DNA from 2 places in the Paenibacillus sp. OAS669 genome. Region 1 is predicted to be linked to the other one. Evidence: riboswitches for the same ligand, from Rfam matches in the RefSeq annotation. Region 1 holds a riboswitch; the other holds the start of a gene.
The links. A riboswitch is a leader RNA that binds a small molecule or an ion and turns the genes downstream of it on or off. The one in region 1 is predicted to bind cyclic di-AMP.
Positions count from the first base shown of each region.

Region 1 (11,286 bases):
CGGCATAGACGAGGTTTATGAAAGCGTGAAGGGCTGTCTGGACAGCCGCTTCAAGAAAAACAGCGGAGCCGGTTAATTCCGGCATGACGCAATCTTGCAGTCGATTTCGCACACCGCCCGTTATCGTGACATATACTGCCATAGATCGGGTAGAAGGCTGCTTTGGGAATGGCGATGAGAAGTCTAATTACGGTTCCCAAAACAGCTTTCCGAAGAGAAAAGCAGGAATCGAATGAACCGGTGTCAAATTAATAAGATATGAACTAATGTATCATTCGACATCATTCTAAGTCATCCATTGCTGCAAGGGTCAACCGAGTCATTTGTAAAAATGTAAAGGAGGGCAATGCCATGAAATTAGTTGTTGCCGTAGTACAGGATAAGGATAGCAATCGGCTTTCGAATGCTCTGATCAAGGAAGGCTTCCGGGCTACCAAGCTGGCAAGTACGGGCGGGTTTCTACGGGCCGGGAATACGACCTTTATGATCGGTATCGAAGACGATCGTGTGAATGAAGTGATGCAGGTCATCAAATCGAACTGCAAAATTCGTGAACAGATCGTTACTCCTGTATCTCCTATGGGAGGAACGACCGACTCCTACATTCCGTTCCCGGTCGAGGTTCAGGTTGGCGGAGCTGCGGTATTCGTGCTTCCAGTTGAACGGTTTGAGCATTTCTAAATCGGAGAGGCAGGTTGCACTGTGAAAATAAATCCGGGCTGGCGCCCTTTCGGTAAAGAAATTCAACGAAACGAGACCTCAACGCCCCAACAGCTGCAGCAGAAATCGTTCTCAGATATGATGCACCAGCACGACGAAAGGGCATCGCAGGAGCAGCTTCAGCGTATTTTGCAGCAGATTCATCTGCAAGGGGAACGCTTATCGAGATCGATGACGGTCCGGGAATTGCGTCAGTATAAGCTTCTCGTGAAGCAGTATTTGGAGGAGACGGCACGCCGCGGGGTACAGCTGCGCGATACGCGCGGCTGGGACCGGCGGGGGCGCTCCAAGCGGTACAAGCTTTTGGAGGAGATAGACGAAAAGCTTCTGGCCCTGGCGGACGAGCTGTTAGAAAGTGAGCAGGGAAGAATTGATCTGCTGCATCAAATAGGCGAAATTCGCGGCATGCTAATCAATCTTGCTTTTTAGGCTTTGTAAGAATCAGACAATGCAAGGTCAACACTGACCTCTATATAATAGGAAAGGATAGTACAGGAGCACAATGTCTTTCCAATCCATACCCGGGCAAGAACGTGTCAAACGGATATTGCAGAACAGTTTACGTACGGATAAAGTATCCCATGCTTATATATTTACTGGTCCTTCCGGAACCGGCCGCAAGCAGATGGCGCTTGCTTTTGCACAAGCTCTGTACTGCCAGGTGCTGCCGGACGATGCCTGCGGAGAATGTCTCGACTGCCGTAAGGTGGAGCATGGCAACCATCCGGACCTGCATTGGGTCCGCCCAGATGGGGCTTCTATCAAGATTGAGCAAATTCGGGAGCTTCAGAAGCAGTTCTCCTATCGTGCATCCGCTTCCGGGCTAAAGATGTACATTCTGGAAGACGCCGATAAGATGACGGTTCAGGCTGCCAACAGTCTGCTGAAGTTCCTAGAAGAGCCGACCTCCCGTGTCGTCGCCATTCTGATTACAGATAATGGACAAGCCCTGCTTCCGACGATCCGGTCCCGGGCGCAGTGGGTTCCCTTTGCTCCTATGAGCCGCGATCGTATGATAGCCGTGCTTCAAGAGGAGGGGCATCCCTCGGTTCTGATTCAAGCGGCGGTTCGGCTGGCTGCAGGTCCCGATGCGGCGAGAGAGCTAATTCAAGGAAATGGGTTTGCAGAAATAAGAAATCTAGTGATACAATTAACAAAGGAAAGTATGTCCCGACTGCCTACGGCGCTTTTGACGGCTCAGCAAAAGCTGGCTAAGTCCGAGCTGACGGAGCAGCTTCCTGTATTCATGGATCTGCTGATTTTATGGCTGAAAGATATGGTGCAGTTAAACATCGGCAATCGGTCCGGGCTCGTATATGCCGATCAAACCGATTGGATGGCAGGATTGGCCTTATCTTACGATATGAAGCATTGGGTGCGGTGTTTGGAGCAAGCAGTCGAGCAGCAGAAAAGACTCCGCTTTCATGCAAACCCGCAGCTGGTGTTGGAAAAAATGTTAATGCAGCTGAAGGGGGTGTAAATTTGTACTCGGTTGTTGGTGTCCGCTTCAAGAAAGCGGGAAAAATCTATTATTTCGACCCGATCGATTTACCGGTGGATAAAGAGAGTGCGGTTATTGTTGAAACGGCTCGAGGGATTGAGTACGGAAAAGTAGTTATCGGGAGACGGACGGTTCAGGAATCCGATGTCGTTCTTCCATTAAAGAAAGTCATTCGCATAGCGGATCAAACTGACGCACAGCTTGTGGAGGACAATAAGAACGCGGCGAAAAACGCATTTGCGCTTTGTCAGGATAAAATAAGGGATCATCAGCTCAAAATGAAGCTGGTTGACGTTGAATATACATTTGATCGCAACAAAATCATTTTTTATTTTACAGCCGAAGGAAGAGTCGATTTCCGGGAGCTGGTGAAAGATTTGGCCGGAGTCTTCCGGACCCGCATCGAGCTTAGGCAAATCGGCGTTCGAGACGAAGCCAAAATGCTGGGCGGTATCGGTCCTTGCGGGCGCATTCTTTGCTGCTCATCCTTCCTGGGGGACTTTGAGCCGGTATCCATCAAGATGGCAAAAGACCAAAATTTATCGTTAAATCCGACAAAAATTTCCGGGCTTTGCGGCCGGTTAATGTGTTGTTTGAAATATGAGCACGATAACTATGAAAGTGGTAAAGAGGATATGCCGCGCGTAGGAAGCGAAGTCATTTCCTCCCTGGGCAACGGCCGTGTCGTATCGCTAAATATTAACGAGCGTACCGTAAAAGTGCAGATTTATGAGCTCGGTAAAGTCATGGAGCTATCCTTTGACGATGTAGTGGAGCAGCAGCTTTAACGGTTGTTAGCTTTCTTGAGGTGAATGTGTGGATAAAAGAGACGTTTTTGTTCAAATTGAGCAAATCGAAGAACAGATGGGTGCTATCTACTCCGAGCTGGGGCTGATGAAAAAGCAAATTATCGAGCTCCTCGAGGAAAACAAACGCTTGAGCATAGAAAATCAGCAGCTGCGCAAGCTGCTAAAGAAGGATGCGGAGCCGCCTGTTGAAGTACCCCATATTCATGTCACCGCCGCACAGGCCAAGGAGCTTACAGGTGAGGGGTACGACAATCTGGCCCGCCTGTACCACGAAGGCTTCCACATCTGTAATGTCTACTACGGTCATTTGCGTACGGAAGGCGATTGTTTGTTTTGCTTATCGTTTTTAAATAAATAAAAAAACCGCCGTAGGGAGCAAGCTTCTCTACGGTTTTTTTCAAGAAAGAGGAAGCGTGCGCTGATGGAAAAGGTACCTTTGCAGCCTAGTGAAAGACTAGACGATTTATTAACGAATGATCTGAAAATCATTCAAAGCGATGAAGTGTTCAGCTTCTCGATGGATGCGGTGTTGTTAGGCAGATTTAGCTATGTTCCGCCGAGGGGAAGGATGGTCGACCTCTGTACGGGGAACGGAGTCATTCCCTTGCTGCTGTCGACGCGCACGAAGGCTTCGATCGTTGGCGTAGAGATTCAGGAGCGGCTCGCGAATATGGCGGAGCGCAACGTCCAGCTGAATGATTTGGATCACCAGATTCAGATTATTCACGGGGATTTGCGCACGATTCATCAGCAGCTGGGGAACGGGACCTTCGATGTAGTGACCGTGAACCCTCCATATCTTCCCGTTCCGAATGGGGAACAAAATGGGAATGAGCATGTGGCGGCTGCACGGCATGAGGTGTTCTGTACGCTTGAGGATGTCGTCAGAACCAGCAGCAGGCTGGTACGGAGCGGAGGCCGCGTAGCGATGGTGCACAGGCCCAGCCGGTTAGTTGAAATTTTTTGCACGATGCGTCAGTATAAATTGGAGCCCAAAAGAATCCGGTATGTACACCCGCGTGCAGGCGAAGAAGCGAATATGGTGTTGATTGAGGCGCTCAGAGACGGGAAGCCGGAGCTTAGGACGCTGCCGCCGCTGATCGTATATAAAAATAAAACGGACTATTGTGACGAGCTGATGGAGATATATTACGGCAAGCGTGACGAGCTCATCCAGCCGACCGTTACATAGCGAGGGACTAACGTGGACATTCAGAAAAGCTATCAGCAGGATAATGGAGCAGGGAAGCTGTATCTGGTCGGAACACCGATCGGCAACCTGGAGGATATGACGTTTCGTGCGGTGCGCATTTTAAAGGAAGTGCAGTGGATCGCCGCAGAGGATACGAGACAGACACGCAAGCTGCTAACCCATTTTGATATCGCAACACGGCTTGTAAGCTACCACGAGCATAATAAGCATGCAAGCGGGCCCGAGCTGATTCGTCTTTTGCAAACAGGCGAAGACATTGCGCTTGTCAGTGATGCAGGGCTGCCTGCCATTTGCGATCCGGGAGCGGATCTGGTTCGACAAGCTATCGACGCAGGAATAGCGGTTATACCCATTCCAGGCGCCAACGCGGCCTTATCGGCCTTGATCGTATCGGGGCTATCGACGGAACGTTTCACCTTTCTGGGCTTTTTACCGAGAGACAGAAAGCCGCTGCAGCAGGAGCTTGAATCGCTTAAGCAAAGGAACGAAACGATGCTGTTCTATGAATCCCCTCATCGCATAATGAAGACGCTGGAAGCGATGCTGGAGGTATGGGATCCGGAACGGCAAATGTGCCTGATGCGGGAGCTGACCAAGAAATACGAGGAAGCGGCAAGAGGGACGATCCGAGAATGCTATGAGCTGCTGCAAGAGCATCCTCCTCAAGGAGAATACTGCATCGTCGTACAGGGCAGCACCGATGCGGAGAATGAAGCTTCGGACGCCTGGTGGGAAGGCTTCAGCCCGGAAGAGCACGTCGAGCATTATACGACTCAAGGGCTTGACCGCAAGGAAGCGATAAAACGCGCGGCTGCGGACAGACAGATGCCGAAGCGGGAGCTGTACAATTATTTGCACCAAAAGTAGATCGCGAATGCGGAAGCGGCGAAATCAGCCGGTCGGCTCATTGCCGGATCGGCTGATTTTTTATTGCCTTACGCAGGCCGTACAAGCCCGTCGATGATGTGCCGGTGCTTTCCCGCCGCCAAACTGCAGAAATGGAGGCTTGGCGGAACTTTTGTGACATGTTCTTTCTATTATAATAGGTGACGCTAGCACAAATAAAAACGGAAAAAAAATCCCCAATCTCATGAAATTTCATGGATTGGGGAATAGAGGAGATATGAAAAAGGTTAGAATTACCTTAGTAAGAAGTGCTATCCTTATTATAACCTATTTTTCTTATTTTGTCACAGGTATTGGCATTTCCGATAAACATTCGTGACAAACAATTTTACCTTTGAAATAAGAGACGTTTTCTGCATTGCCACAGAAAATACAGGCCGGCTCATATTTCTTCAGCATGATGCGCTCACCGTCGACATAGATTTCCAAAGCGTCTTTTTCGCCGATGCCCAATGTTCTGCGAAGCTCGATAGGGATAACAACACGTCCCAGCTCGTCAACCTTTCTAACAATACCAGTAGATTTCATCATATATAAAAGTCCCCTCTCGAATTAGATAAATCGTCATTATTCGACAATATTCTTAAGATTTATGATACCAACCATTCCCAAAATAGTCAACTAGAAAATTGCATTTTTTGCCGTTAAAATATGGTAGTATATCCTTCTACTTCAATATAAAACAGAGTGGCTGCTGAAAAACCTTGCAAATATGCACCTTTTCTATAGACACCAAACATAGTATTATGAATATATTCCATACTAAAGAAAAATTTAGAAGACATATTCTGTTCACATTTGGAAGTTTCATACGACAAAGTTCGACAAAATCATCATTTTCCTGCTCATTCCGTGTCGAAAATACAAGAAGCTTTAGGGAGGTTACGCATCATGTCGAGTCCTTTACAGGAAGAAAAGGTATTCAAAGACCCGGTACATAAATACATCTACGTGCAGGACCAAACGATTTGGGATCTGATTAACACCAAAGAATTTCAACGCCTCCGTCGTATACGACAGCTCGGCACTTGCTTCCTGACGTTTCACGGTGCCGAGCACAGCCGATTTTCCCATTCCCTCGGGGTTTACGAAATCACGCGCAAAATCATATCGCAATTCGAACGAAACGGCTATGAGGATTGGCCGCGGGAGGAGCGGCTGCTCTCCTTGTGCGCTGCCCTTCTGCACGATGTCGGACACGGCCCCTTTTCCCACTCGATTGAAAAAACGTTCGGGACCCATCACGAGGAATGGTCCTGCCGGATCGTTCTTGGAGATACCGAAGTGAACAAAGTGCTTAAGCGCGTATCCCCCACTTTTCCACAAAGGGTGGCCGGGGTTATCGCCAAAACGTACAAGCAGGAAATCGTCGTCAGCCTCGTCTCGAGCCAACTGGATGCAGATCGGATGGACTACTTGCTCCGCGACGCTTATTATACCGGTGTCAATTACGGGACGTTCGACCTGGAACGCATTCTGCGGGTGATGAGACCGTTTCAAGGCCACATTGTCGTGAAAGAGAGCGGCATGCATGCTGTCGAGGATTACTTGATGTCCCGGTACCAGATGTATTGGCAGGTATACTTTCATCCTGTTACACGCAGCGCGGAGGTTATTCTGCATAAAATTTTTGAAAGAGCGAAACAGTTATATGAAGAAAACTATTCCTTCTCATTTATGCTGCCGCCGCTCTTAAGCCTGTTCCGGGGGACATTGTCCATACAAGAGTTCCATTTGCTCGATGAAGCCTTTATGCAGACGGTGCTGATGCAGTGGACCAACGAGCAGGATGCCATTCTGGTTGACTTGTGCTCTCGCTTCCTTAACCGCAAGCTGTTTAAGTATGTCATGCTGGAGAGGATCGACGCGCTTCAAATAGAGCGGCTGCGCGATACGATGCGGGCTCTGAATCTGGATCCGTCCTTCTACCTCGAAATTGATTTCCCGTCGGATCTTTCGTATGATGTGTATCGGCCGGGAGTCCATGACGAAAAATTGCCGATTTTGCTGCTGGACCAAAAGCATACGTTGAAGGAAATTTCGCGCAAGTCGGAAATTGTCCGGTCCATCAGCGGCATTCATATGGGGAAATATCATCTGTATTTCCCGGAGGAGCTCTTATCCGCTGATCCGGGCTCCATTCATCCGGAGCACCGCAAGCTGCTTGGCATGGAATAAAAGCTCGTCTATCGAATCGCAAGGACCAAATTGAACTTACATATGAAGGAGTTAATTGCCGCTATGCTGATAGACACGCACACCCATTTGAACGCCCCTCAATTCGATGACGATCGACATGAGGTTATCCAACGGGCATTAGAAAGCGGAATCAGTCGAATCATCAATGTCGGATTTAATCGCGAAACGATCCCTACCTCGATTGCGCTTGCCGAGCAATATGACTTTATTTATTCAACCGTCGGATGGCATCCCCAAGATGCCAAAGATATGATGCCGGGCGATCTGGAATGGATCGAAGAGCTGTGCAAGCACGAGAAGGTGGTCGCCATCGGAGAGATAGGCTTGGATTATTATTGGGATACCTCTCCCAAGGATGTACAGGATCGAGTATTTCGGGAACAAATCCGTCTGGCCCGCAAGCTGGGTATGCCTATCGTGATCCATAACCGGGACGCACACCAAGACATTATCCGGGTTCTTCGAGAAGAGAAGGCTTCGGAGGTCGGCGGCGTCATGCATTGCTTCTCCGGCAGCTGGGAGACGGCCAAGATGTGCCTCGATATGAACTTTTACATCTCCTTCGGCGGCCCTGTCACATTCAAAAACGCCAAGCAGCCCAAAGAGGTGCTGGAGAAAGTTCCGCTGGACCGTTTATTGGTTGAAACCGACGCGCCCTATTTGACTCCGCACCCCTATCGAGGGAAAAGAAATGAAACCGCATATGTGAAATTAGTCGCAGAAACCGCTGCACAAATCAAGGGGTTAACCCTGGAGGAGCTGGCTCACGCGACTACGAAAAATGCAGTTACATTGTTCGGATTACGGTGAAATAAAAGGGGGGTTGGGACAGCCCTATTTTCGTCGAAAACGTGAAAACGAGAGAAAAACATTCAAAAAAATAAGTCAAGTCGAGAAATACATGGGTTATGTTCGTGAAATCAATTAAAAAAATCGGAATTGAACAAAAACGGACCTTTTTTGCCGAGTTTGTATACTTTACAACTTTATATCCGACAGCGTAAACTCAATATTAACTTAATACGATTACCAATTTTCCATTATCGCTGAGTTTCCGTAAGGGAAACGGGGGAACCGCAAAAGGCCAGTCTTGATTTGAAAATAAGGCTAAGGTCACATTTTCTGGGGTGAGTCTTGGATGGGTAGATGTTTGTTTACCCGGATCCAAGTAGGGCGACTCTCAAGTCCGAATCCGTCAGCTAACCTCGTAAGCGTTAAGAGAGAGGTATGATTGTCGTGTGCTTTATTTCATTACTGATGAAATAACCTAAAGTCACGGGAAGAGTCCTCTTTCCGTGACTTTTTTTGTTCTCCCGTCATTGTGATAACTATCCGACAACATAATCATTACCTACAGCCAAGAGGAGGTGCTGGCCGCACGCAGGAGAAACGATATGGATTGCTAGTTGCAGCCCTTAGTTGACCGCACAGGAGAAGCTTAATCGGGCAGAACAAGTGTTCGATGAAGTCTTCCGTGCTTCCAGGATGCGTTGGACTCAACGGTCATGGAGGCTGTTCCTGGGGGAAAGAACGTCGTTAGGCGTTGTTCTTTATTAACCAACAGATTGCAAAACTTAACCATAGTCGCGTCAGATCAATCATGCGTAACACTCGACGGCGGGGCTTTGAAGGAGGACCGAACTAGTGGGAGCTATTCAACACGAGCAAACCCATGTAAGACGATCATCCAGCATGTCCTTCGCATTGCGATGGAGGCATGAAAACTTGCGTTTGATATCGATCATAGCACTTATTTCATTCGCGTTGACTTTCATGTTTTTATTAATGTTATACGGTACGGCTACCAAGAAGGTGACCGTAGTCGTGAACGGAGAAGAAACCGTTGTTTACACCAAGCAATGGGATTTGAAGCATTTACTGGATGAGCAAGGCGTCACTGTAGGAGAGCATGATCGTCTCTCTGCAGCGCTGGATTCGAAAGTAAAATCCGGGGACCGGATTACGATCGAGCATGCAAGGCCGATTCAGCTGACGGCTGACGGAGAAACGAAGACGCTGTACACGGTGCAAAAGACGGTGGGCGGCGCATTGAATGATTTACAGGTTCAGGTAGGAGAGCTTGACAAGGTAACCCCTGTCGTGGATGCCGATCTGCCTGACAGCGGTGAGATTCAAATCGTACGGGTAACCAAAGAGGTTGAAGAGGTTCAAGAAAAGATAGCCTATGACGTTGTGAAAAAGAACGACCCTCAATTGGTAAAAGGCAAGGAGCAAGTGGTGCAGGAAGGCCAGGAAGGCCTGGTTGTGAAGAAAAAGGAAAAGATGTACGAAGACGGTAAGCTTGTATCCGAAGAAGTAGTGGACCAAAAGGTTCAATCAGAGAGCGTCAATAAAATTGTCGCGGTAGGCACCAAAAATCCGGTTGTTGTATTATCGGCATCATCGCCAAATCTACAGGAAGTAACAAAAGGCGGAGTTTCCTTCGGCGTCAAGCAGGTCATTAACAATGTGACATTGACCGCTTATTCAGCGGGCGTTGCTTCGACAGGAAAGAGTACAGAGCATCCGCAGTACGGACTTACGTCTACAGGCACGAGAGTAACGGAAGGTCGCACAATTGCAGTGGATCCCAAGGTGGTTCCGCTGGGCTGGTGGGTTTATATTGACGGGCTTGGATTCCGCAGAGCAGAGGATACCGGAAGTGCAGTCAAAGGAAACATTATCGATGTGTATTTTGACAGCAACGATTATGCCAACCGATTTGGCTTGAAGCGCGGGTATACCGTTTATGTGATTGGACCCAAGAAACCAACCGCGGACTAAGGACCTGCAATTGGGGAAGACTCATTATATATATGCTAAAGGAAGAGAAGAGGGCTACCTCTTCTTTTTTATGTGATCAGGGCAAGTTCACGCGGACAGGCTTCGTCATCACTTGAAAGTGGCGGGAACAAAGGCTAGTATAAAGAAAGCTGTATGGATGATCCTGGTATGGGGTGAAGGAAGGTAAGCAAGGTGATCAAAGAAATTATAGTGGTAGAGGGCAAAGACGATACAACTGCCATCAAAAGAGCCGTAGAAGCCGAGACCATAGAAACGGGCGGCTCTGCGATTAATAAAGACGTTATCCGGCGCATCAAGCTGGCTCAGCAGCGCCGCGGCGTCATCATATTGACGGACCCCGACCATGCGGGCGAGCGCATCCGTAAAATCATTACGGCGCAGGTGAAGGGCTGTAAGCATGCTTTTATCACACAGGAAGAAGCGACGGCCAAAGGGGACATCGGGGTAGAGAATGCTTCGGCTGAGGTCATCCGCAAGGCTCTTGCGAACGTGCGAACCGATTATGAGGCTGAAGAGTCGGATATTACTTGGGAGGACTTGATTGACGCCGGCTTGATCGTCCATCCGCAAGCTGCTGCCCGTCGTATGGAAATGGGCAAGCATTTGGGTATCGGGTACTGCAACGGAAAGCAATTTTATAACCGCTGCCGAATGTTTCGAATTTCCCGCGAGGAGTTCGCGGAGGCATGGAAGCAGCTTGAGAAAAAAGAGGGCGAATCATGACAAATATCCATTTCAATATTCAGGAGGACATTGCCTCCCCAAAAAAAACGAAAGAGCTTCTTCAAAGGCATGGCTTTACGCTGAAAAAAAGCTTGGGTCAAAACTTTTTGATCGATCCGAATATATTAAATAAAATCGTTACCGCCGCAGATCTGGATGCTTCCAAAGGAGCGCTGGAGATTGGCCCCGGGATCGGGGCTTTAACCCAGCAGCTGGCCAAAATCGCAGGCGGCGTCGTTGCCGTAGAGATCGATCAGCGACTGCTCCCGCTATTGGAGGAGACCCTGTCGGCCTATCCGCATGCGAGTGTCGTCCATGGCGACGTACTGAAGGTCAATTTGAAGGAATTGTTTGAACAGCATTTCGCGGCATTCTCCAAAGTGAGCGTAGTCGCCAATTTGCCGTACTAC
Region 1 covers NZ_JADBDR010000025.1:4,019-15,304, forward strand. The annotation lists gene tmk (dTMP kinase) at 1-76, shown strand, start outside; gene GGC63_RS32345 (cyclic-di-AMP receptor) at 352-681, shown strand; gene GGC63_RS32350 (YaaR family protein) at 703-1,149, shown strand; gene holB (DNA polymerase III subunit delta') at 1,223-2,200, shown strand; gene GGC63_RS32360 (stage 0 sporulation family protein) at 2,203-3,009, shown strand; gene yabA (DNA replication initiation control protein YabA) at 3,038-3,388, shown strand; gene GGC63_RS32370 (tRNA1(Val) (adenine(37)-N6)-methyltransferase) at 3,452-4,222, shown strand; gene rsmI (16S rRNA (cytidine(1402)-2'-O)-methyltransferase) at 4,235-5,110, shown strand; gene GGC63_RS32380 (AbrB/MazE/SpoVT family DNA-binding domain-containing protein) at 5,426-5,680, opposite strand; gene GGC63_RS32385 (HD domain-containing protein) at 6,041-7,327, shown strand; gene GGC63_RS32390 (TatD family hydrolase) at 7,391-8,158, shown strand; cyclic di-AMP (ydaO/yuaA leader) riboswitch at 8,383-8,578, shown strand; gene GGC63_RS32395 (ubiquitin-like domain-containing protein) at 8,993-10,132, shown strand; gene rnmV (ribonuclease M5) at 10,325-10,876, shown strand; gene rsmA (16S rRNA (adenine(1518)-N(6)/adenine(1519)-N(6))-dimethyltransferase RsmA) at 10,873-11,286, shown strand, end outside.

Region 2 (11,286 bases), on a different contig from region 1:
GTCGTGTTTACGGACGGCAAGCCGGACCGCAAGGAATACCGCAAATACAAGATTCGCACGGTGCAAGGGCCGGACGACTACGAAACGATGCGTGAGGTTATTCGCCGGAGATACGAACGGGTACTTAAAGAAAACCTGCCAATGCCGGATCTTATCGTCGTGGATGGCGGCAAAGGGCAGATTTCAGCGGCCGTCGATGTGCTTGAAAATGAGCTGGGGCTATATATCCCGGTCTGCGGCCTTGTTAAGGACGCCAAGCATAAAACGGCGGAGCTGATGACGGGAGATCCGCCCGAGGTCGTTCCGCTTCCCAGGGACAGCCAGGAATTTTATTTGCTCCAGCGGATTCAAGATGAGGTCCATCGCTTTGCGATCACCTTCCATCGGGAGACGCGCGCGAAGTCGATGGTCGTATCGACGCTGGATTCCATTCCAGGCATCGGGGAGAAGCGGCGCAAGGCGCTCTTGAAGCACTTCGGCTCTCTGAAAAAAATTAAAGAAGCCGGCATTGAGGATTTCCGGCCTCTTGGAATCGGGGAAAAGCTGGCTTCGCAAATTTTGCGCTCGCTGAACGGCGAAGCGGAGGAACCGCTGCAAGAAGAAGAAGAGAGCGGTGAAGAATATCAGCAGGAAGCCAACGCCATCGAATAGGTTGGCGGAAGCTTCCAGCTTTTTGACATTATAACCGGGAGGAATCTAATGACTCGTACGGAGAGTCGGAGGGTTCCTCTTTGCTTTGGCATGGAGCCAAGCGACGGCCAGGCCCACCAGCCCTGGGAAGAGGATATAAAAGATGCCGGTGATGAGAAACGGCGTGCCCTTCAAGTCCAGCAGCGACAAGCCCATCAGGATGCTGTCCATCGTTGCGTGAGCGAAGAGTACGGTCATCAAGCCGTATTTCAAAAAGGCATAGCCAAAAATGATTCCGATGATCGTTACCTCAATAAAACGCGTATAGACCGGGTAGATAGGGTACTGCGTATGACTGAGCGCCCAAATCATGCTTGGCAGCAGCACTGCAAGGAACCGGTTGCGTACGAGCTTCATGAAGAAGGCGATGCCGAACAGCCGGTAGATGGCTTCCTCGGATATCGCCGCTGCCCATGCCATTAGAGGAAAAGCCGCGGGCCAAGACATGTTCAGGACGGAATCGGCAGGGTCGTTCACGGACCAGACATCAAAGTATTCGCCCGCTATGAAAAATAGCGTTTGCTGCACGGCCAGGATGAAAATACAGAGCAGATACCCCCGAATCATTGAGCTGCGGATATGCCCCCCAAACGAATCGTCCCTCCAAACGGGCCAGGTAATCCAGCCCTGCCTCTGCCATAGCTGACGTCCCGCCTGAAACGAAAAATAGACGCTGACAGCCATGATAGCAGTAACGATATTAATAAACCAAAGGTTAAACATAGCGCCCCAATCGGAAGGCCCATTGGAATGCATGGTCCGGAATGCCGGAAGCATGTTGAAATTGTTGAAGATATAGATGGCAGCAAAAATGAAGGTTAAAAAGATCCCGCGCCGAAAGGTCCATTCTTTGCGGTATCGAATCATAAGGAATACAGCCGCAGCCGCCATGATGAGAGAAGCTCCGAGACTAATCCGGGTCATCAAGGAAGCATTGTCATTCTGCTGTTCCTTCCATTCGGCAAAGGACTCAGGTATGGAAAACGCCGTATGGAAGGCCGTGACCTTTCCGCCGTCTACCGACAAGCTTAACCTAAGCTTGGCTTCTCCTATTTGTTTGTCTTTACTCTCAAATAGGTAAGGCGTACCGCGACCGTTCGTTACAGGCGGTTCCGGCTCGGTTACCGGATGGATTCTCGTGAAATCGGATAGCGTGTAGCCCTGGTCCTTCAACGTTTGCTCCGCTATCGCCAATGAGTCTCCCAATGAGGCAACAGTCTGCTTTTTGCTCGAGGGAGCGTAGTACGCGTTCCAGCCCATTATATTTAAGTTGGTAAAGTTAACCTCTACGTAATAGGTAGCAAGGTTCGAATTGTCGTTAATTTCCACCTCAAAATAATCGATAGGATAGGCGGCAAAGCGCTTGACATATTCATCGAGCAGCTCCGCTTTTTGCAGATATCCGCTTCGATCGGAATGAGACTGAAACAAGGTGCCGGTACGATAATCGGCCGAGAGCCCGAAGCGCTCCTGAACGAACCGGACGGCCGCCTCTGCTGCCTGCTGCTTCGTAACCGTTGGGAGGGAGGCCTCCTGTACTTGCTCAACCGATTCATCCTGGAGCCAGGAAGAGATGGCGGCGATCGATACATACAAGATAATTCCAAAAAGTGCCAAAATGAGAAGAGGGAAGTCGGTTTGACGTTTTACCATGCCATGTCTCCTTACTTAGAATTAGAAGCTTACATTATGCTTATAAAATGGTGAGGATATGTCATTGTATTCATTAAACTTAGCACACATGCCCGGCCAAAATCCAATGAAATTCAGAGCAAGAAGGGGAAAATCGTTGAAAAGCGAAGCGCCGGCTCTATCAGCTTCATACTAAGTATTCTAATAATCCGATTATTACCCGTTTTCGAGTAAAAGCGACTTTGTGATTACAAGCAAAGCACATTATAATTCATATCAATTGAATAAAAAGCCGAATTTCTTTTTGAAAACGGGGGAACCATGAGTAATAAGGGGTGAATTCGATTCCATTTCGCGAGATGGAATTGATAGGGTACCTGTGCGTCCGAATCCGTCAGCTAACCTCGTAGGCTTTGTTGCAGGAACCTGTATAGGGCATTGGGTTTCCAGTGTCTTTTTTATTGCCTGAAAACCGAAATTGAGGTGAACGATGAAGCCCGTAACCAAAAAAATTCAACTCACACCGCCGCAAATATTAGTTATCGGCTTTGCATTGATTATTCTTGCAGGCGCCATGCTCCTGTCCCTCCCGGTCGCCTCGGCTACAGGCAAGCCCCTGCGCTTTCTGGATGCGTTGTTTACCGCGACATCGGCCACCTGTGTGACAGGGCTCGTCGTTGTGGATACGGGAACGTTTTTTTCGAAATTCGGGCAAATTGTCATCATCTTGCTGATCCAGGTCGGCGGTCTGGGCTTTATGACGATGGCGACCCTGTTTGCTTTTGCGCTAAAAAAGCGAATTTCCTTGAAAGAACGGTTAATCCTGCAGGAAGCGATGAACCAGGGAAGCATGGAAGGGATCGTACGGTTGATCCGCCGGGTCATTCGATACTCACTCACAATTGAACTCGCTGCGGCAGTGATTTTCTCGATTCGATGGTCGTTGGAGCTGGGCCCGGCCAAAGGGATTTATTTTGGCTTCTGGCATGCGATCTCCTTCTTCAACAATGCCGGCTTTGACCTGTTCGGATCGGTCTATGGTCCGTTCACGAGTCTTACCTCATATGTCAATGACCCCGTCGTCAATATCGTTTCAATGGGGCTTATCATTCTGGGAGGTCTTGGGTTTGTAGTCATGTCGGACGTTATGGACTACAGGAACCACCGGCGGCTGTCGCTGCATTCCAAGGTGGTCTTGAGCGCGACAAGCTTGCTTATTCTTATTGGCGCACTCGTCATCTTTATATTTGAATTTACGAATGCCAAAACCTTAGGCTCACTGACGTGGGGAGGCAAGATCTGGGCATCGTTCTTCCAATCGGTAACTCCGCGCACGGCGGGAGCCAATACGGTAGATTTGGGAAGCCTGCGCCAGGCGACGCAGTTTTTCATGATCATCCTGATGTTTATAGGCGCCTCTCCGGGCTCTACCGGGGGCGGGATCAAGACGACCACCTTCACGACGCTGATTGGCGCGATGATAGCTATGGTCCGGGGGAAGGAAGACATTGTCCTGTTTCATTACCGTTTGGGTAAGGACCGTATTTTGAAAGCTATTACGCTTACGATGATCGCCTTGTTTATGGTCATCTTCGTTGCGATGATTTTGTCCACGACGGAAAACCATCCATTCCTGATGATTTTGTTCGAGGTGACCTCCGCCTTCGGCACGGTTGGCTTGACGATGGGAATGACGACGGATTTGACCGATGTCGGCAAAATATTGATTTGCCTGATGATGTTTGCGGGCCGTCTCGGTCCTTTGACGCTGGCATATGCGCTTGGGCCAAAAACGGAAAAAGAATTATACAGATACCCGGAAGGGAAAATAACCATTGGATAGGGGAAAAGTTAAGACAATGAAACGTAGTCAGTATGCAGTGATTGGGCTGGGGAGATTCGGATCGAGTTTGGCCAGGGAGCTGGTGGATCTCGGATACGAGGTTTTGGGCATCGATAAGGATGAGGAAGCCGTAGAGGAGATGAGCGATGTCTTGACGCATGTCGTCGTCGCGGATTCTACGGATGAAGATGTGTTGAAGTCGCTAGGCATGCGTAATTTTGATTGTGCGGTCGTCTCCATCGGGGATGATATTCAGGCAAGCATTTTGACAGCGATCCTGCTCAAGGACCTTGGTGTCAAGATGGTGGTCACGAAGGCGCTCTCCGAGCTTCACGGGAAGGTGCTGAACAAGATCGGCGTTGACCGGGTGATCTTCCCGGAGAGGGATATGGGGATTCGCGTAGCGCATCAGCTGGTTTCACCGAACCTGCTCGATTATATCGAACTGTCCAAAGATTATACCATCGCAGAGCTGTCGGTACCTAAGCGCTTATCCGGCCGGACGCTCAAGGAGCTGGACCCTCGAGCCAAATACGGGTGCAGTGTCGTCGCTATCAATAAGAAGCACGGAGTCATTATTGCTCCGACCGCTGTAGATACGCTGGATGAACAGGACATTATGGTCATCATAGGAACGAACGAGCAGATTGATTTGTTCGAGAGCGAAGTAATCCGTTAGCAAATAATCAGCCGTCACAAGAAATAGAGACGCTGCACATCTGGGACAATGGAGTGACAAAAGAGCATGGCCAACGACGTTTCGGAAATAGTCCATCATATCTTGCTATTATTGGTGCTCATTCTTGGTCTGGGGATGATTTTCGGACGCTTGGCCGGCAAATTGAAGCTGCCTGATGTCGCTTTATTCCTGATCGCGGGCATGATTGTAGGGCAGGGACTGCACTGGGTCTCAGAGACCAGCAGCTCACTGACCAATCAATTCATCTTGACTATCGGCTCCGTGCTCATTTTGTTCGATGGAGGGCGCAACATCCGGCTGTCCGGCCTGAAGAAGGTATGGCTGTCCGTCGCGCTATTGAGCGTGCCGGGCGTGTTGATAACCTGCGGAGTCGTTGCTATGGCGGCTCATTGGCTGCTGGGCATTCCGCTTCTGTATGCCGTATTGCTCGGAGCCATCATTTCTTCCACGGACCCGGCTACGCTTATCCCCGTGTTCAAGCAGGTGACGATCCGTACGAAGGTCCGTGAGACCGTCGAGAGTGAATCGGCCTTCAACGATGCGACAGGCTCCATTCTCACCTTCACGGTGCTGGCTGTCGTCACTGGAAGCCATTCATTCTCTATTGCCGCGAGCATTAAGGAATTTGTGTTGACGGCTGCAGGTGGCATCCTGGTCGGGGGTGTCATTGGCATGGCGTTAGCCTTCGTGACGGCTCATTTGAAGCTGGGCTGGTTCCGCGATTATGCGACTATCGCTCTGGTCGTAACCGCTATAGGCTCCTACTGGATCGGGGATACGCTTCATGTCAGCGGATTTATGGCGACCTTTACGGCAGGACTTGTTTGGGGGAATACGGACGTATTCAAGCTCGACATGAACGACAAGCTTCATGAAATGGGGCATTTTAGCGATAATATGACGGTCATTATGCGGATGCTGATCTTTATCCTGCTCGGCAGCCAGGTCAATTTCCAGGTGATCTGGGCCCACTTGTGGCCAAGCCTGGGCGTCATTGCCGTATTCATGCTGATTGCCAGACCCCTTGCGGTGCTGATTTGTACGCTGCCCGACCGGAGGGCTCAATGGAGCTGGAACGAAATCTTCTTTATGTTCTGGGTCCGCGAAACGGGCGTCATACCGGCGGCGTTGTCAGGCATGGTTGCAGGGCTTGGGGTGCAGCATGCCGACGTCATTGCTTCCGTGACCTTTCTTGCGGTTCTTCTGACTATATTGCTGCAGGCAGGGACGACCGCCTATGTCGCCAAAAGGCTCGGTATCGAGGAGAAAAAGGAGACACCTGGGGACCGGCTGCAATCCAATCCTAAACCGGCTGTTTGAAAAACTCCTTGGCCTTCTCAATAAAGCGCTGCGCCGAAGGATGATGGACGACCTCTTCTGTAAACAACAGGGAGGTCGTTCTTGTCATTTGCTCCAAAGCGGGGATGAAACGCACGACCAGCTCATTATCCTTGACCAGATTGCTTCGCAGATACGATTCCGGCAGCAGCGTCGCTGTTTTGCAGGTGGAGACCAGGCGGATGATGGCCTCGAAGGAGTCGATCTCCATTTTGACGTCCGGCTGAATCGCGTAGCGATGGAACATTTCATCCATTAGGATGCGGTACCAGGTGCCCCGGGAGAATAAGATCATAGGCAGCTCATGCAGGTCGCCTATTTCAATAGAAGCTTTATCTACGAACGGATGCCCGAGCGGCAGGACTAGGCATAAATGATCGTCGAACAGCGGCACGCATTTGAGGCCCGGATGCTCGATTTTGGAAGCGACGAGACCGATGTCGACCTTCCTCTCCTTGACCATGGGAACGATCTCATGCGTTTTGCCGGTAACGGCTTTAATGTCGGTATTCGGGTAGTTCTTCGTATAGATGGTGATAAGGTCAGGCAAGGTAGACTGCAGTGTCGTCAGGCTTGCCCCTATAATGATGCTCGCGGGCTTGACGGTCGTCTTGAATTCCTCGATCGAGCGCATCAGCTTCCTTTCCAGATGACGCTGCTCAATGGCGTGCTCATAGACAATTTGGCCTGCACGGGTAATCTCAAGCCGCTTTCCTTTGCGGATAAAGAGGTCCACGCCCAGCTCCTCTTCAAGCCTCATGATTTTACGGGAAAGTGCGGGCTGAGAAATGTTGAGCACCTGAGATGCTTTATTCAAGCTTTCCAACTCCACGACCTTAGCAAAAATATCGATATTTTCCAGCAAAATAGTCCCTTCTTTCAAATAAAATGTCCCTTTTGTGATTAAGCTCATTGTATATGTCAAAACTGAATAAGAGTTTATAAAAAATCGGCACTTCCATTATAAGCGATAATGGAGTACTATGGTGTGTGTCACGTATTGTTCACATTTTTTCGGCTGGACTGCATAAAAATTTGTCGATACATGGAAAATAGGCGTAGCGATTCATGTTGACGCTTGTTTCCTGCGGGAGTACAATGAAAAATGGTTTGTCAAGATGTGAACAACTACATACTTTTGAGGGGGGAATGGATTTCAATGTTTCGTAATTCGTATTTTTCACGCAAGCTGCATTCCTTGCTAGGTGTTATCCCGGTCGGTTTCTTCCTGATCGAGCACCTGCTGACGAACTACTCCGCGACCCATGGTCCGGCGAAGTTCATGGAACATGTGAATTGGCTGCATGAATTACCTTTAGTACTGCTTTTGGAAATTGTAGGGATATGGCTTCCGCTGTTGTACCATGCGGTGTACGGCTTGTACGTCGCTTACACGGCGAAAAACAACGTATCCAACTACGGTTACTTCCGTAACCAAATGTTTTTCTTGCAGAGGGTTACCGGTGTTATTACCTTCTTGTTCGTAGCGTTCCACTTTTTCCAAACACGTTTCCAAATCACATTAGGCTTGCCGCAAGAAGAAATCGGAATTCAAATGCATAACATCGCATCGAACTCCGTGTTTTTCGTGCTGTACTGTATCGGGATTGTGTCCGCGGTATTCCACTTCAGCAACGGAATGTGGTCTTTCCTTGTTAGCTGGGGTATTACAATCGGCCCGCGTGCACAACGGGTATCCTCCGTTATCTGGATGGTAGTATTCGTAATTATGTCGATCTTGTTTATCATGTCTCTGAGCGCGTTTGTTAATCCGGAATTCCAAAGCGTGCCGCAGATGACTAAAGGTTAAGGGAGGAGTGAACAACAATGGCTAATCAAAAAGTTATCGTAGTCGGTGGAGGTTTGGCCGGGTTAATGGCTACCATTAAAGCCGCAGAAGCCGGGGTTCACGTAAGCCTGTTCTCTTTGGTTCCTGTGAAACGTTCCCACTCGGTATGTGCACAAGGCGGTATTAACGGAGCGGTGAATACGAAAGGTGAAGGCGACTCCACTTGGGAGCACTTTGACGATACCGTATACGGCGGCGACTTCCTCGCGAACCAACCGCCTGTAAAAGCGATGTGTGACGCTGCGCCGGGCATCATTCACTTGATGGACCGTATGGGCGTTATGTTTAACCGTACGCCGGAGGGCTTGCTTGACTTCCGCCGTTTCGGGGGAACCCAGTATCACCGTACAGCGTTTGCCGGAGCAACCACTGGCCAGCAGCTGCTGTACGCATTAGATGAGCAAGTGCGTCGTTGGGAGACGGCGGGTCTTGTTACGAAGTACGAGCATTTCGAATTCCTCGGCGCAGTGCTTGATGACGACGGCGTATGCCGCGGTGTAGCTGCTCAGGATCTTCGCAGCATGGAAGTGCTGACGTTCGGAGCCGATGCTGTTATTCTGGCAACCGGCGGCCCTGGCATCATCTTCGGTAAAACGACGAACTCCGTCATTAACACGGGGACGGCTGCAAGTGCGGTTTATCAGCAAGGCGTTCACTATGCTAACGGTGAGTTTATCCAAATCCACCCAACGGCGATTCCCGGAGATGACAAGCTTCGCTTGATGTCCGAGTCGGCCCGCGGTGAAGGCGGACGGATCTGGACCTATAAAGACGGTAAGCCTTGGTACTTCCTTGAGGAAAAATATCCTGCTTACGGAAACCTGGTGCCTCGTGATATCGCGACTCGTGAAATTTTCGCAGTCTGCGTAGACATGAAGCTGGGTATCAACGGCGAGAACATGGTTTACCTGGATCTCTCGCATAAGGATCCGCATGAGCTGGACGTTAAGCTGGGCGGTATTATCGAGATCTATGAGAAGTTCATGGGCGACGATCCTCGTAAAATCCCTATGAAAATTTTCCCTGCCGTTCACTATTCGATGGGCGGAATGTGGGTTGACTTTAATCAAATGACCAACATCCCTGGCTTGTTCGCCTGTGGTGAGTGCGAGTATCAATACCACGGCGCTAACCGTCTCGGTGCGAACTCGCTGTTGTCCGCTATCTACGGCGGTATGGTTACAGGCCCTAAAGCAATTGAATATATCAAAGGCTTGAACAAGCATGTAGACGATATCTCCTCTTCCATCTTTGATCGTGAGAAGAAGAAGCATACCGATAAGTATGAAAGCCTGCTGAAAATGGAAGGCAAAGAAAATGCTTATGTGCTTCACAAAGAGCTTGGCGAATGGATGACCAACAATATGACGGTTGTTCGCTACAATAAGAAGCTGGAAGAGACCATTGCCAAAATCAATGAATTGAAGGAGCGTTACCGCAATATCAGCATGACGGATACGGCTCGCTGGAACAACCAAGGACTAGCGTTCACACGTCAGCTGTGGAACATGCTGGAGTTGTCCCACGCGATGACTTTGGGTGCTTTGCTGCGTAACGAAAGCCGCGGTGCACACTACAAACCGGAATTCCCTGAACGTAATGACGAGGAATTCCTGAAAACAACGAAAGCTACATGGACTCCGGACGGCCCGACTATCAGCTGGGAGGATGTAGACACATCGTTGATCAAGCCGCGTAAACGCGACTACTCGACTGACAAGAAGGGAGGACATTAATCATGGCAGAAACGAATACGACCAACAAAAAGGTTAAATTGATCGTTACCCGTCAAGATTCGCCAGAAAGCAAGCCTTATACCGAGGAGTTTGAAGTTCCGTACCGCCCTAACATGAACGTTATCAGCGCTTTGATGGAAGTGCAGCGGAACCCTGTTAATGCGAACGGCGGCAAAACGACGCCGGTATGCTGGGAATCCAACTGCTTGGAGGAAGTATGTGGAGCATGCTCCATGGTCATTAATGGCAAGCCGCGCCAAGCTTGTTCCGCGCTTATCGATAAGCTGGAGCAGCCGGTACGTATCGCGCCAATGAGTACTTTCCCTGTCGTTCGTGACTTGGTTATTAACCGTGAGCGCATGTTCGCCGCATTGAAACGCGTGAAAGCCTGGATTCCTATCGACGGTACGTACGATTTGGGTCCGGGACCGCGGATGGCGGAATCCAAGCGTCAATGGGCATACGAGCTGTCCAAATGCATGACCTGTGGCGTATGTCTGGAATCTTGCCCTAACGTGAACGAGAAAACAACGTTTATCGGTCCGGCAGCGATCTCTCAGGTTCGTCTGTTCAACGCTCACCCAACAGGTGAAATGAATGCGGCTGAGCGTCTTCAAGCCTTGATGGAAGACGGCGGTATCGAAGGCTGCGGTAACTCGCAAAACTGCGTCCGCTCCTGCCCTAAAGGTATTCCGTTGACAACTTCGATTGCTGCAATGAACCTGGATACGACGAAGCAATTGTTCAAAAACTGGCTTGGTATGTAGTCTTATCGAATCATTCATCCAAAGTCCTCTTCGCAAGCTCTGTGCTTGCAAGAGGGCTTTTTTCTTGGGGAAAAGGAGGGAGTCAAAAAAAGAATTGACGAGCAGGCGATAATGAAATACAATTTATTTAAACGTTTTAATTGAAACGTTTAAATAACAATTAAAGGAAGTAAGGTATGAGCAAACACCGTTCCGTTACGATTGTAGACATAGCCGAGGCAGCCGGTGTCTCCATAGCCACTGTATCCAATGTATTGAACCGACGGAAGGTTCCCATGTCGGAGGAGACGATTCGCAAAGTGGAGAAAGCCGCTGAGGAGCTTGGGTACCGTCGCAATGTAATGGCGGCAAGCTTAAGCCGCAAGAAGTCCTATGAGCTTGGCTTAATCGTTCCCGGCTTCATTGGGTATTACGGGGTTTTCGCAGAGGAAATGGAACGTACGGCGCACCGCTTCGGCTATCATATGTCGGTCTTTTCCGCAGGGGGCTATGACCCCGATATGGAGAAGCGTCACTTGGATGTGCTTTTGCAGCGCAGGGTAGACGGCTTGTTCTGCCACGGTCTTGCCATGTCGACGGAGACGACGCGGCAGATCGTGAGCGACGGTACGCCGCTCGTATTGTTCAACGGCTGGAATTGGCCGGAGGACATTGCGGTCGGTGCGGTCAATCTCGACTTCGCCGATGGCTGCAGGAAAGCGGTCAAGCATTTGGTGGAGCAGGGCTGCCGT
Region 2 covers NZ_JADBDR010000008.1:314,736-326,021, forward strand. The annotation lists gene uvrC (excinuclease ABC subunit UvrC) at 1-651, shown strand, start outside; gene GGC63_RS19630 (CPBP family intramembrane glutamic endopeptidase) at 697-2,343, opposite strand; cyclic di-AMP (ydaO/yuaA leader) riboswitch at 2,603-2,750, shown strand; gene GGC63_RS19635 (TrkH family potassium uptake protein) at 2,813-4,165, shown strand; gene GGC63_RS19640 (potassium channel family protein) at 4,182-4,844, shown strand; gene GGC63_RS19645 (cation:proton antiporter) at 4,911-6,185, shown strand; gene GGC63_RS19650 (LysR family transcriptional regulator) at 6,169-7,065, opposite strand; gene GGC63_RS19655 (succinate dehydrogenase cytochrome b558 subunit) at 7,363-8,013, shown strand; gene sdhA (succinate dehydrogenase flavoprotein subunit) at 8,031-9,788, shown strand; gene sdhB (succinate dehydrogenase iron-sulfur subunit) at 9,791-10,555, shown strand; gene GGC63_RS19670 (LacI family DNA-binding transcriptional regulator) at 10,732-11,286, shown strand, end outside.
Region 2: linked by a shared signal. The riboswitch ahead of GGC63_RS19635 (TrkH family potassium uptake protein) and the one ahead of GGC63_RS32395 (ubiquitin-like domain-containing protein) in region 1 are both predicted to bind cyclic di-AMP.